DNA from 2 places in the Enterobacter cloacae complex sp. HYC080_NIDB genome. Region 2 is predicted to be linked to the other one. Evidence: predicted binding sites of a transcription regulator. Region 2 holds the regulator's gene; the other holds the start of a gene.

Region 1 (7,486 bases), 420 kb from region 2:
TCGGGTCTCAGCCATCTTAACCCCCTGTGACCGGCGGAAAGAAGGCCACTTCATCCCCTGCGGTTAGTGGATGGCTGAACTCAACCAGCGTCTGGTTCACGGCGGCCAGCAGCTTACTTTCGTCCAGCGCCAGCGCCCAGCGTTCGCCCTGTGCGGCCAGATGCGCACGCAGGGCGGCGACGTTTTCAAAAGAGCCCTCCAGCGTCAGGCTGTCGGTATTCACCAGCTCGCGCACCTGGGCAAAAAAGAGCACCTTAATCATGGCTGTCCACCTTAAAATCACCGGATTTGCCGCCGCTTTTTGCCAGCAGGCGAACCGGGCCAATCACCATATCTTTCTGCACCGCTTTACACATGTCGTAGATGGTCAGCGCGGCAACGGAGGCTGCCGTCAGGGCTTCCATCTCAACGCCGGTCTTCCCGGTTAAGCGGCACAGGGACTCAATGCGCACCCGATTATGCTCCGGCTGCGCCTGCAGGTTCACTTCCACCTTGCTAAGCATCAGCGGATGGCAAAGGGGAATGAGGTCCCAGGTGCGCTTGGCGGCCTGAATACCGGCGATGCGGGCGGTGGCAAAGACGTCACCCTTGTGGTGGCTGCCGTCGATAATCATCGCCAGCGTTGCCGGCTGCATGGTAACGAACGCTTCCGCGCGCGCCTCGCGCACCGTTTCCGCTTTGGCGGAGACATCCACCATATGCGCTTCGCCGGCGGCGTTAATGTGGGTCAGTTGTGACATAGCTTATTTCTTTAAATGGGGATGAAAATTACATGGACGGGTACGGGCATCCAGCTGCGGGGCGATGATGTTTTCCCATGCGGTACGGCAGGCTTTGGTCGAGCCCGGCATGGCGAAAATCAGGGTGTTGTTGGCCACCCCGGCGACGGCGCGCGACTGCAGCGTGGAGGTACCAATCTCCTCAAAGGAGAGCATGCGGAATACTTCGCCGAAGCCTTCCACTTCGCGGTCAAACAGCGGGATCAGCGCTTCAGGCGCCTGATCGCCTGCGGTAAAACCGGTGCCGCCGGTGATCAATACCACCTGCACTTCATCGCTGGCAATCCACTGCGAAACCTGCGCGCGAATGGCGTAGCGGTTCTCTTTCACAATCGCTTTATCGACGATGTGATGCCCCGCATCATGGGCCGCCTCGCGCAGCCAGTGGCCGGACGTATCATCCTCTTCGCCACGGCGGTCGGAAACGGTAAGAATAGCAATGCGTGTCGGGATAAATTCTGCGCTTACCTGACTCATCTTCTGATTCCTTCTTAAGCCTGATCACCCGCCAATATAAGACAGGTTCTGAGTAATGCCGGTGTTGCCCTGATGCAAGAAGTGGGTCTGTTTTTTGTGCGTCAGCGCTTCAGAAATGCGCGCTTCAAGCACGGCCTGTTGAGCATCGTCTTCCAGCAGATCGCGCAGATCTACGCCGCCGTCGCCGAACAGGCAGAGATGGAGCTTGCCCACGGAGGAGACGCGCAGACGGTTACAGCTGGCGCAGAAGTCTTTCTCATAGGGCATGATAAGGCCAATCTCACCCTCGTAATCCGGGTGGCAGAAGACCTGCGCCGGGCCGTCGCTGCGCTGGCGGATCTGGTGGATCCAGCCGCGTTTGAGCAGCTCGTCGCGCAACACCATGCCGGAAATGTGATGGCGGCGGAACAGGTCACTGCCCTCACCGGTTTCCATCAGCTCGATAAAACGCAGCTGGATGGGACGGGATTTGATCCACGCCAGGAAGGTATCGAGCTGATGATGGTTCACATCACGCATCAGCACCGTATTGACTTTGACTTTCTCGAACCCGGCCGCGAATGCCGCGTCGATGCCGTCCATCACCTGGCGGAACTTGTCCTGGCCGGTAATGGCGTGAAACTGGCGGGCATCGAGGCTGTCCACGCTGACGTTGATGGCGGTTAAGCCCGCGTCGCGCCAGGTCGCCACATCACGCGCCATCCGGTAACCGTTGGTGGTCACCGCAATCTGGCGGATATGTTCGTTTTCACGCACGGCGGCAATGATGTCGGGGAAATCACGGCGCAGAGAAGGTTCGCCTCCGGTCAGCCTGACCTTTTCGGTGCCAAGCCCGGAGAACGCGCGCGTAACGCGGCGCACCTCATCCACGGAGAGAAAGCCGTTATTGGTGACGCTGCCCGGTTTGTAACCGTCGGGCAGGCAGTAGGTGCAACGGAAGTTGCACACATCGGTAATCGACAGACGTAAGTAATAAAACTTACGCGCGAAAGCATCAGTCAGTTGTGAAGCCATGTACACCTTTCCAGATACGGGAGGCACAGTCATTTCTTTCTGTACCCTGGTGGCAGATCCGCCACGGCCAGAGCGCCATATCTTTCGACACAGGCACAAAGGCTAGAGTGTATGTTTTCAAATTCGAAAACGTGGTTATGGCGATAGTAGCGCGGAAATTCTCACTTCGCCATCATCGCCTTTCGCTATATAATTATGTATATAACGACCCAATCGTGCATTTTCGCTACAGAATACCTAAAAACCCTCTTTTCGCATTGATATACGTCATTTTGCTTCGTATGAGGCATCGTCTTTTAGGGGTAGTTCAGGTAGTGTTACGCAGATCAAACGTGATAAGGAATTGGTATGCGCAATCGCACTTTTGCGGATCTTGACCGAGTGGTCGCTCTTGGCGGAGGCCACGGTCTGGGCCGGGTGATGTCCTCTTTGTCGTCACTGGGCTCAAGGCTGACAGGGATAGTGACAACCACCGATAATGGCGGCTCAACCGGGCGGATCAGACGTGCCGAAGGCGGCATCGCCTGGGGGGATATGCGCAACTGTCTCAACCAGCTGATTACCGAACCGAGCGTCGCATCAGCGATGTTTGAGTACCGTTTTGGCGGCAACGGGGAACTTTCCGGGCATAACCTTGGAAATTTAATGCTTAAGGCGCTGGATCACCTGAGCGTGCGTCCGCTTGAAGCCATCAATTTGATACGAAATCTGCTGAAGGTGGATGCGTTCCTGATCCCGATGTCAGAACAGCCGGTGGATTTAATGGCCATTGATGCTGACGATCACGAAGTGTACGGCGAAGTGAATATCGACCAGCTTCTGCTGCCGCCAAAAGAGCTGATGACCTACCCGAGCGTACCGGCGACGCGTGAAGCCGTCGAAGCGATTGGCGAAGCGGATTTAATCCTGATTGGCCCGGGCAGTTTTTATACCAGCCTGATGCCGATCCTGCTGGTCAAAGAGCTGGCGCAGGCGCTGCGTCGCACCCCTGCTCCGATGGTTTACATCGGTAATCTGGGGCGTGAACTGAGCCCGGCGGCGGCAAGCCTGTCGCTGGCAGATAAACTGAGCCTGATGGAGCAGTACGTCGGCAAGAAAATCATCGACGGCGTGGTGGTTGGGCCGAAGGTGGATGTCTCCGGTATCGGCGAGCGGGTGGTGATTCAGGAGCCGCTGGAGGCCAGCGATATTAAATACCGCCACGACCGCCATCTGCTGCGCGAAGCGCTGGAGAAGGCGATTCAGGCGCTGGGTTAGGTTCGTTTTATGCGGCCTGTTGCCCTCACCCCGGCCCTCTCCCACAGGGAGAGGGAGAAAACACATCACCGACTCACGATGCCGCAATAAACAAATCCCGCAGCTGATGAAGCTGATCGCGGATCTGTGCCGCCTCTTCGAACTCCAGGTTCTGGGCGTGCTGCATCATCTGCGCCTCCAGCTCGTGGATCTTCTGCTGCAGCGCTTTCGGCGTCAGTACGACGGTATCTTCTTCCACCACGGAACGCGCTTTGCCGCGGCCTTTCGCTTTGGTCTTCGCAATGTTCTGACCGAGCGCCAGAATATCCACCACTTTCTTGTTCAGCCCCTGCGGAGTAATGCCGTGCTCTTCGTTATAGCGCTGCTGTTTCTCACGGCGGCGTTCGGTTTCGCCAATCGCTTTCGCCATTGACGGGGTAATTTTATCGCCGTAGAGAATCGCTTTGCCATTGACGTTACGCGCGGCGCGGCCAATGGTCTGGATCAGCGAGCGCTCGGAACGCAGGAAGCCCTCTTTATCCGCGTCCAGAATCGCCACCAGCGAGACTTCCGGCATATCCAGCCCCTCTCGCAACAGGTTGATCCCTACCAGCACGTCAAACTCACCCAGACGCAAATCGCGGATGATCTCCATACGCTCTACGGTATCGATATCCGAGTGCAGATAACGCACCTTCTCACCGTGCTCTTCCAGATACTCGGTCAGGTCTTCCGCCATACGCTTAGTGAGCGTGGTCACCAGCACACGCTCGTTGATGGCGGCACGCTTGCGGATCTCAGAAAGCAGATCGTCCACCTGGGTCGCCACCGGACGCACTTCGATAATCGGATCCAGCAGCCCGGTCGGACGAACCACCTGATCAATCACCTCATCGCCCGATTTCTCCAGCTCGTAGTTGCCCGGCGTGGCCGACACATAAATAGTTTGTGGCGCCAGCGCCTCAAACTCTTCAAACTTCATCGGACGGTTATCCAGTGCCGACGGCAGACGGAACCCGTACTCCACCAGCGTCTCTTTACGCGCGCGGTCACCGCGGTACATCCCGCCAATCTGCGGAATGGTGACGTGGGATTCGTCTATCACCAGCAAGCCGTCGGCCGGAAGGTAGTCAAACAGCGTCGGCGGCGGCTCACCCGGCCCACGACCGGAGAGGAAACGGGAGTAGTTTTCAATGCCGGAGCAGTAGCCGAGCTCGTTCATCATCTCCAGATCGAACTGGGTTCGCTGGCTCAGGCGCTGCTCTTCCAGCAGCTTATTGTTCGCCAGAAGCACCTTACGGCGTTCAGCCAGCTCCACTTTGATCTCTTCCATCGCCTGCACGATACGCTCGCGCGGCGTCACGTAGTGCGTTTTAGGGTAGATGGTAAAACGCTGGATCACCGACTCAACGTGACCGGTTAGCGGGTCAAACAACGATAAACGTTCAACCTCTTCATCAAACAGCTCAACGCGCAGCGCCATATCGTCCGATTCCGCCGGGAAGATGTCGATCACCTCCCCGCGCACGCGGAACGTTCCGCGCTGAAATGCCTGGTCGTTACGGGTGTACTGCAACTCCGCCAGACGGCGCAAAATCGCACGCTGATCGATGATCATCCCCTGCGTCAGGTGGAGCATCATCTTCAGATAGAGGTCCGGGTCGCCCAGGCCGTAAATCGCCGAAACCGACGCCACCACAACCACATCGCGACGCTCCAGCAGCGCCTTGGTCGCCGACAGTCGCATCTGCTCGATGTGTTCGTTCACTGAGGCATCTTTCTCAATGAAGGTGTCAGAGCTCGGCACATAGGCTTCCGGCTGGTAGTAATCGTAGTAGGAGACGAAATACTCAACGGCGTTCTCCGGGAAGAACTCTTTCATCTCGCCGTAAAGCTGTGCCGCGAGGGTTTTGTTGGGGGCAAGCACCATCGTAGGGCGCTGCAGATCCGCGATCACGTTGGCGATGGTGAACGTTTTACCGGAACCGGTTACCCCCAGCAGCGTCTGGTGCGCAAGCCCATCTTCCAGCCCCTCTTCCAGACGACGGATCGCCTCAGGCTGATCGCCAGATGGACGGAAAGCAGAATTCAGTTTGAACGGTTTACTCATGGGCGACGACCTGATGACGTTATAAGCGGCAGGTGAGTAATTTTACTCGTTGTTGCCAGGAATGCCAGTAAAAAACACTGGATGAAAAACCAGTAGCATGTCAGGATATTTAGCATAGCGGCTTAAGGATTAGCGCGTTAATGGATAAAATTTCGACTCTGACGAGATAAAAAACCAGTCAACGTGGGTTATCCCCAGAACTTTTTCTTTTTTAACATTTGTCAAGCCAGGTTATGAGAGTTTTATGGCAGCGCGTGACACTTTCATTACGGTAATTGCTTTTATCTAAGCAATTAAATTTTAAACGATATTTTCTAAAGCCGCGTTTCGCGTCAATTTGGGCGAAAGCCGCGTCTTCTCTCGCTTATCGCGTGTTTTCTAACTCTAATGCACATGGTTATCCACAGGAATAGTGGATAACTGCTTCCAGCCCGTGCAGAGTGCCGCTCGGCAAATTCCCGGATTTTCCCACGAGACGGCAACAAAAAATTTTTATCGCTATTTTTTGTCGATAAACAGTTGCGTCATTCATAACCACCTGATGGGATCTTGCTCACATTTCCGCCATTTTCCCCTGCACCACGACTCAACACCGCCAGCACCGTCGATGTGCAATTCCGGGTTTCCTTACCCCACTTAGTGGTGGAACATTCTTAAAAAAGCCGCTTTTTTAATCACTTCACGGTTTCTGGCAGGGGTTTTGCACAATCAAAAACCGAGCGTCACCGACACATTTTTAAGGAGAGAAAGATGTTGAGTCTGCGTGCAGTGAATCAGTTTTACGGAAGCCAACATACGCTATGGAACGTGGATTTAGATTTTCCGCAAGGGATGTGTACCGGCGTTGTTGGCCTGCCAGGGATGGGAAAAACCACCCTAATGAATTGCATCACCGGGAAAGTACCCGTGGATAGCGGCACCATCATCTGGCATGAAGCGGGTGCGCCGCCGCGTGATTTACTCAGCCAGACGGCCGAACAACGTTCCGGACCGGGGATTGGCTATGTCCCGCAGGACAGGCGGATTTTTTCTCAGCTGACGATTGAGGAAAATTTGCACATTGCCATGCGGGCGATGGATAAATCCGACCCGGCAGCGAAAAGTGAAGTGTACAAGCTCTTTCCCGAACTTTACGCGCTGCGTCAGACGCGAGGCAACGCCCTTTCGCCAGAGGCGCAGTATCAGCTTGCTCTGGCAAATGCGCTGGTCAATCGCCCGCGTATGTTGATTCTTGATGAACCTATGCACGGTGCCGGCCAGGGCTTTGCCCATAAGCTTGCACAACTGCTGGTACGGCTAAACCGGGAGCTTGGGATGACGGTGCTGCTAGCAGAACAGCAGCTGTCGTTTATCCGCCGGGTAGCGGATCGGTTTTGCATGCTCTATCGCGGACGTAACGTGGCACAGGGCCACGTTAACGAACTCAACGATGAGCTTATTGCCCACTGGATGTCGCTGGAAGCAAGACGCTGAGGTCAAGATACTGACCGGTTTCGGCCTGTTCGGCATCGTCTGCAAGCCAGGGGATCTCCCCCAGGAATGGTGCGGGGAGCACCCGTTTGAGGGTCGTCAGATACTCATGGTGTCGCTTGCCCGGCGTGACCACGTCGTTGGCTATCCAGCCCGCGAGACGCAGCCCTGCCTGCTGAACGGCCTGCGCCGTCAACATGGCGTGGTTAATACACCCGAGCTTGACGCCGACAACGAGTATGACCGGCAGTTGCTCGGCCTGCACCCAGTCAGCAAACGTCTGGTTCTGAGAGAGCGGCGTAAACCACCCGCCTGCACCTTCCACCAGCACCCAGTCGGCCTGGCTTTCCAGGGTTCGTAACCCGGCAGAGAGCACGGCAAAATCAATCGGACGGCCTTC
Region 2 (7,486 bases):
CTGCGCAGCTTGTGCATTTTCAGCCCGGTCTCTTCATTATCAATTTCGGCGCGGAGCGTCACGCGTTCAGGCTGATTTTCCCCCGCCAGCCAGAGCGTAATCACAAGGTTGTCTTTGTTTTGCTTAACAAATGGGGCAACCGGAAGGTGCCAGGCATTTAACATCACGAATCCCCTTTGATGAAATTGACGTCACCTTGCCACAGGGTGGTTAAGGATAGCTCACCATGACGTGATTTATTGGGGGAGGAGGACGGGGGAGGAGGGATCAGTGCGGCCTGATGCCCTCACCCTAACCCTCTCCCACAGGGAGAGGGAATAAAAAAATTACTGCGCTTCTGCCAGTTGGCGATCGCGGCGGCATTTAAACACCCAGCCAACCAGCAGCAGGACGATCCACGCACAGCCCACGTAGAGGGAAATACGGGTATCCGGATGGTAGCCAATCAGGCCAATGATAAACACCAGGAAGATCAGCCCGACGACGGTTGTTGCAACGCCACCCGGGACTTTAAACTTCAGCGCTTTCGCCTCTTCCGGCGACAGTCGACGGCGGAACGCAATCTGCGACAGCAGGATCATGATCCACACCCACACGGTCGCGAAGGTCGCCAGCGACGCAATCACCAGGAAGACGTTCTCCGGCATGATGTAGTTCAGGTAAACCGAGAACAGCAGCGCAACGGTCATGACCACCACCGTCACCCACGGCGTGCCGCGGCGGGAGGTTTTAGCGAACACCTTCGGCGCACTGCCCTGCTCCGCCATGCCGTGTAGCATACGGCCTACGCCAAAGACGTCACTGTTGATCGCGGAAAGCGACGCGGTCAGCACCACGAAGTTCAGAATGCTGGCAGCAAACGCAATGCCCATATGCTGGAAGGTCAGCACAAACGGGCTACCGTTGGTACCGACCTGGTTCCATGGGTAGATGGACATAATCACGAACAGCGTGCCCACATAGAACACCAGAATACGCATCGGCACGGAGTTGATGGCACGTGGAATGGATTTCTCAGGGTCTTTCGCTTCCCCGGCGGTGATACCAATAATTTCAATACCGCCGTAGGCGAACATCACCATCTGCAGCGACATCACCATCCCGAGCCAGCCGTTGCTGAAGAAGCCCCCGTTGCTCCAGAGGTTATGGATCCCGGTCGGCTGACCGCCGTTGCCAATCCCCCAGAGGATGATGCCAAAACCGGCCACAATCATGATGATAATGGTGGCGACCTTGAAGAAGGAGAACCAGAACTCAAGTTCGCCGAACACCTTCACGCTCATCAGGTTGACGGCGCAGATGAGCAGCACCACGCTCAGCACCCAGATCCAGTGCGGCACCGTCGGGAACCAGACGCCCATATAGATACCAAACGCCGTCACATCGGCAATGGCCACAATCAAAATTTCAAAGCAGTAGGTCCAGCCAGTGATAAACCCGGCCAGCGGTCCGAGGTTTTCCTGCGCATAGCGCGAGAACGAACTGGCAGAAGGATTGTGAACCGACATCTCTCCGAGGGCGCGCATGATGATATACGCCGCCACGCCGCCAATGATGTAGGCCAGCAGAACGCTTGGACCGGCCATTTTGATGGCATCTGCCGAGCCATAAAAAAGACCGGTACCAATCGCAGAGCCCAGCGCCATAAAGCGGATGTGGCGTGTGCTGAGACCACGTTTAAGTTTGTTAGTGCTTTCCATTAAAATCTTGCCATTCAACACGAAAAAACAAAAAACCACGGGGCCTTAAGCCCCGTGGTTAAACAGTTTGTTGCCGTTGATTAATGGGCGTTAGATGCAACCTGGCGCCCTGCAGCACGGTCCCAGATAATCGCCAGAACCAGTGCAACAACGGTAGGCATCAGCCAGGCCAGGCCCTGCTCGGACAGCGGCAGACGCTGTGTCCAGGCGGGCAGAATCGCGGCGAACGCTGATGCTTTAATCCCGTCAAGGATACCAAAAATCAGGCTGATAAACATGGCTGGCGCAATAATTCGTGAGGAGTTATTCCACCACGGACGGGTGAAGCTCAGCACCACCAGCACGATGCACGGCGGATAGATGGCCGTCAGCACCGGAATAGAGACCTGAATCAGGTGGCTCAGACCGAGGTTGGACACCGCCATGGAGAAGATACCGAGGATAAACACCAGGGTGCGGTAAGAGAGCGGCAGATACTGCGCAAAGAACTCAGCACAGGCGCAGGTCAGGCCCACTGCGGTCACCAGACACGCCAGGAAAATCAGCGCCGCCAGCAGCATACTGCCCGCACCACCGAAGGTGTGCTGGACGTAAGCGTGCAGAATAGCCGCACCGTTCGCGTTCTGATCAACCAGCATGGCGCTATCAGAGCCCAGGCGGAACAGCGCCAGATACAGCAGCGTCAGACCCACACCAGCCATCAGGCCAGCCCAGATGGTATAGCGGGTCAGCAGACGCGCTTCGGTCACACCGCGGGAACGCGCGGCGTTAACGATAACAATACCAAACACCATTGCGCCCAGCGTATCCATCGTCAGGTAGCCGTTCACAAAACCGTTAGAGAACGCGGCGTTTTTATAGGCGTCCATTGCGTCGCTGATCGGGCCTGCTGGCCAGATGATAGCGGCCACAGCGAGAACGATCAGGGCGATGATTTTCAGCGGCGCCAGGAAGTTACCCACGGTATCCAGCAGTTTGCCCGGATAGAGGGAGACCAGAATGACAATCGCGAAGTAGACCAGGCTGTAGATAAACAGCGGCATCGGGCCGTCGCCGGTCAGCGGAGCAATCCCCACTTCAAAGGAAACGGTCGCCGTGCGCGGGGTGGCAAACAGCGGGCCCACGGCCAGATAGCAGACGGTGGCCAGCAGAACACCTGCGACTTTGCCAATCGGCGTGCTGAGGCTGTCCACGCCGCCACCGACTTTCGCCAGCGCGACGACGGTCAGTACCGGTAGACCCACGGCAGTAATCAGGAAACCAAACGCAGCGGTCCAGACGTGTTCACCCGCCTGTAAGCCAACCATTGGAGGGAAAATAATGTTGCCTGCGCCAACGAACAGCGCAAATGTCATAAAGCCCAGCGCGATGATGTCACGCGATTTTAAGTGATGGGTCATAAAACCTTACTGCCTGTGGATGTGGTGTTGAAAACATTGAGATTTTCGTTTTCCCTGACGGGACGATACAGCCGAAAAATTGCTCAATTTCAGCGGGAAATGCTCCCGTCCTGGCGTGGAGAAGAATAGTTTTTCGATTTACCACGCAAATACAGTCGGTCTGACAGTATCTGGGGGGCAATTTAAACGCTTATAACGTTTAAAGGCAAGGTGGGATCTCAAAACCAGAACAATATGCCAGCATGAAAATACACGCCAGCACAATACGCTATTTACAGGAAAAACTCATGGCTAATCATGCGAACAAAAAACACCCAGCCGTATATTATTCATCCGCGTTTCGCTTGACTGCAAAGCAAACGGGCCAGCAGATGCTGACCCGTGGAAAGGGAAAATGACACACCTGCCCTCAGGCGGTCTTTTTGGCAATTAATCGTTCCGGAATAACGAAACTGAAGCGGGTTCCTTTCCCCAGCGTACTCTGAATATCAAGTCGGCTTTCGTGGTGATTTACCGCGTGCTTCACAATCGCCAGCCCCAGGCCGCTCCCCCCTGTTTGCCGCGACCGCGCTTTATCCACGCGGTAGAAGCGTTCGGTCAGACGCGGGATATGCTCCGGTGCGATCCCCGGCCCGTTATCTTCCACGCTAAACTCGGCGCCCGTAGGGGTACGGTTCCAGCGCACCATAATATCCGTTCCTTCCGGCGTATGGTTCACTGCGTTGTACACCAGGTTAGATATGGCGCTACGAAGCTCATCCTCACTGCCCAGCACCTTTAGCGTGCTGTCGACCTCGAAGGTCAGGTGATGCTTTTTGTGGCTTAACGTCTGCGCTTCACGCTCCACGACCCGCAGCATCATCGGCACATCTATCGTGTCATTCAGCGCAAGCGTAGGCGCCGCTTCAATCTTCGAGAGCGTCAGCAGCTGCTTCACCAGCCCTTCCATGCGATGCGTTTGCTCGCGCATGGTATGCAGCGCTTTTTCACGCGGCGCACCTTCCAGCGTTTGCTCCTGCATCATCTCCAGATAGCCCTGAAGCACGGTCAACGGAGTACGCAGTTCGTGGCTGACGTTCGCAAAGAAATTACGGCGCGCGCCCTCAAGCTGGTGCATTTGGGTGACATCGCGCGCCACCATCAGCCACTGCTTATCGCTGTAAGGCATCACGCGGATTTCCAGATGGCGACCATTATTGAGCTTCAGATTGTGCGGGCGGGTAAAATCACGCTTTTTCAGATACAGCGTGAATTCGGGATAGCGTAAAAGGTTAAGGATGTTCTGACCGTTATCGTCCGGCCAGCGAAGGCCCAGCAGCTGTTGCGCCAGGCCGTTACACCAGAAGATGGTGCCTTCTTCAGTGGTCAGGATGACCGCATCCGGCAACGACTCCGCCCCGCTGCGAAAACGCTTAATCAGGCTTCCCAGCTCGCGACGGCGCTTTTTATTACGCATCTGCATCTGGTGCAGGCCGTACAGCAGGGGCTCCCAGCTGCCGCTGCCCGGCGGTGGGGTCATACTGCGGTCAACCCACAGCCACCAGGAGAGGCGCAGCAGGTTCCAGAAATGCCAGATCAGCAGCCCGGTGACCGACGCCAGCAGAAACCACGGCAGATGTCCGAGAAAGGCCCCAAGAAGGAAGGCCGGAATACAGCATAAGATCAGTTCAAAGACGAGCCTTTTCCATGACAGACGTTCCAGCACGCGTCACACTCCTGTCATTGTTCAGAAACGGGTCGAAAAACGATAACCCGTGCCGCGGACCGTCTGTACCATGCGATCGTGGCCGCTCAGTTCCAGCGCTTTTCGCAGGCGGCGAATATGTACGTCAACCGTCCGGTCTTCGACATACACGTTAGTTCCCCAGACGTTATTCAGCAACTGCTCGCGGCTGTATACGCGTTCCGGGTGAGTCATAAAGAAGTGCAGGAGTTTAAATTCGGTAGGGCCCATATCGAGGGGGTTTTCGCCGGTCATCACGCGGTGCGAGGTAGGGTCAAGGCTGAGTCCCTGCATCTCTATCACCTCTTCCACCGCCATCGGTGAAATACGGCGCATCACGGCTTTAATGCGGGCGACCAGCTCTTTTGGGGAGAACGGTTTAGTGATGTAATCGTCCGCGCCGGTTTCTAGTCCGCGCACGCGATCCTCTTCCTCTCCGCGCGCCGTGAGCATGACAACCGGGATGTCGCGGGTCAGTGCCTCACGCTTCAGGTGTTTGATAAACTGCAGTCCGGAGCCGCCAGGCAACATCCAGTCCAGCAGAATCAGATCGGGCCAGGGTTCATTCAGCTGGTTCACTGCGCTGTCATAATCTTCCGCTTCAACCGGCTGGAAGCCATTTTGCTCGAGCACGAAGCACACCATTTCACGAATTGGAGCTTCATCTTCTACGACCAGAATACGTCTCGCCATACTTTGCCCTGTCTTATCTTATTAAGTTACACGTTTGTAATTCGGCGCCATTATGCGTCAGATTTATGACAGATTTATGAAAAACATTACCACGGTAGCGGGCAAACCGTTGTTTTATTACAGCGGTTATTTTCCCTTCTCTGAACGTTTATAATCCTGCTTTCTCATTTTTGCCACGGAACCGCTATGCGCATACTTCACACCTCGGACTGGCATCTCGGTCAAAATTTTTACAGCAAAAGCCGTGCGGCTGAACATGAAGCGTTCCTGAACTGGCTGCTGGAGACGGCGCAGGCCCACGAGGTCGATGCGATTATTGTCGCGGGTGACATCTTTGATACGGGGTCGCCCCCCAGCTATGCGCGCGAGCTGTATAACCGCTTCGTGGTGAATTTGCAGCAGACCGGCTGTCATCTGGTGATAGTCGCCGGTAACCATGACTCCGTGGCAACGCTCAATGAATCCCGCGACATTCTGGCGTTTCTCAATACTACCGTCGTCGCCAGCGCCGGGCATGCCCCGCAGATCCTGAAAAAACGCGACGGTACGCCGGGGGCGGTGCTGTGCCCGATCCCCTTTTTACGCCCGCGCGATATCGTACAAAGTCAGGCGGGACTGTCGGGCACGGAAAAGCAGCAACATTTATTACAGGCCATCACCGACTATTATCACCAGCAGCACGCGGATGCCTGCAACCTGCGTGGCGAACAGCCGATACCGGTGATTGCGACCGGGCATCTCACCACCGTTGGGGCCAGTAAAAGTGACGCCGTGCGTGACATCTATATCGGCACGCTGGACGCCTTTCCGGCGCAGAACTTCCCGCCTGCGGACTACATTGCGCTCGGGCATATTCACCGCGCCCAGGTTATCGGCGGCTGCGAACATATTCGCTACTGCGGATCCCCTATTTCGCTCAGTTTCGATGAAACCGGCAAAGCCAAATCCGTGCATCTGGTGAGCTTCAGCGAGGGCAAACTCAGTGCCGTCGAGACGCTGGAGGTGCCGGTCACCCAGCCGCTGGCGGTGCTGAAAGGCGATCTGGAGGCCATCACCGCTCAGCTTGAACAGTGGCGCGGCACCGCGCTTAATCCCCCCGTCTGGCTGGATATCGAAATCACTACGGATGACTACCTGCATGATATGCAGCGAAAAATCCAGGCGCTGACGGAAGACTTGCCGGTAGAGGTCTTACTGGTGCGCCGCAGCCGCGAGCAGCGCGAGAAAATTCTGTTAAGCGCCCAGCGGGAAACGCTCAGCGAGTTGCGGGTAGAAGAGGTGTTTGAGCGCAGGCTCTTGCAGGAGGATATTGACGACGCGAAGCGCGAAAGACTCAGCGAACTGTTCACCCATACCCTGCATGCCCTCAATGACGAGGAAGAAAACGCATGAAAATTTTGAGCCTGCGTCTGAAAAATCTCAACTCCCTCAAGGGCGAGTGGAAAATTGACTTTACCGCTGAACCCTTTGCCAGCAACGGGCTGTTTGCCATTACCGGCGCCACAGGCGCAGGTAAAACCACCCTGCTCGACGCCATCTGTCTGGCGCTTTATCACGAAACGCCGCGCCTGAGTAAGGTTTCCCAGGCACAAAACGACCTGATGACGCGAGATACCGCCGAGTGTCTGGCGGAAGTGGAGTTTGAGGTAAAAGGCATCGCCTACCGCGCCTTCTGGAGCCAGAACCGGGCACGCAACCAGCCGGACGGCAACCTGCAGGCGCCGCGCGTGGAGCTGGCCCGCTGCGAAGATGGCAAAATCCTCGCCGATAAAGTCACGGACAAGCTGGAGCAAACCGCCGCGCTCACCGGTCTGGACTATGGCCGCTTTACCCGTTCAATGTTGCTCTCACAGGGGCAATTTGCCGCCTTCCTGAATGCCAAACCGAGCGATCGCGCAGAGCTGCTGGAAGAGCTGACAGGCACCGAAATCTACGGCCAGATTTCCGCCATGGTGTTTGAAAAACACAAA

What was found. Region 2 encodes PhoB, which activates phosphate uptake and scavenging genes when phosphate is short. Its sites were predicted from a motif close to CTGTCATAAAACTGNCNNAT; they were not measured.
Region 1: uvrB (excinuclease ABC subunit UvrB) is a predicted target of PhoB. The motif match lies at 5,848-5,867, and genes of this name have one in related genera.

Annotation. Positions count from the first base shown of each region.
Region 1 covers NZ_CP114212.1:3,115,775-3,123,260, forward strand. Annotated here, with positions in the region: gene moaE (molybdopterin synthase catalytic subunit MoaE) at 1-15, opposite strand, end outside; gene moaD (molybdopterin synthase sulfur carrier subunit) at 17-262, opposite strand; gene moaC (cyclic pyranopterin monophosphate synthase MoaC) at 255-740, opposite strand; gene moaB (molybdenum cofactor biosynthesis protein B) at 744-1,256, opposite strand; gene moaA (GTP 3',8-cyclase MoaA) at 1,281-2,270, opposite strand; molybdenum cofactor riboswitch at 2,258-2,392, opposite strand; gene yvcK (uridine diphosphate-N-acetylglucosamine-binding protein YvcK) at 2,619-3,527, shown strand; gene uvrB (excinuclease ABC subunit UvrB) at 3,601-5,616, opposite strand; gene O1723_RS14845 (ABC transporter ATP-binding protein) at 6,367-7,089, shown strand; gene bioD (dethiobiotin synthase) at 7,052-7,486, opposite strand, start outside.
Region 2 covers NZ_CP114212.1:3,531,182-3,538,667, forward strand. Annotated here, with positions in the region: gene malZ (maltodextrin glucosidase) at 1-164, opposite strand, end outside; gene proY (proline-specific permease ProY) at 327-1,700, opposite strand; gene brnQ (branched-chain amino acid transporter carrier protein BrnQ) at 1,781-3,100, opposite strand; gene phoR (phosphate regulon sensor histidine kinase PhoR) at 3,510-4,805, opposite strand; gene phoB (phosphate response regulator transcription factor PhoB) at 4,827-5,516, opposite strand; gene sbcD (exonuclease subunit SbcD) at 5,703-6,908, shown strand; gene sbcC (exonuclease subunit SbcC) at 6,905-7,486, shown strand, end outside.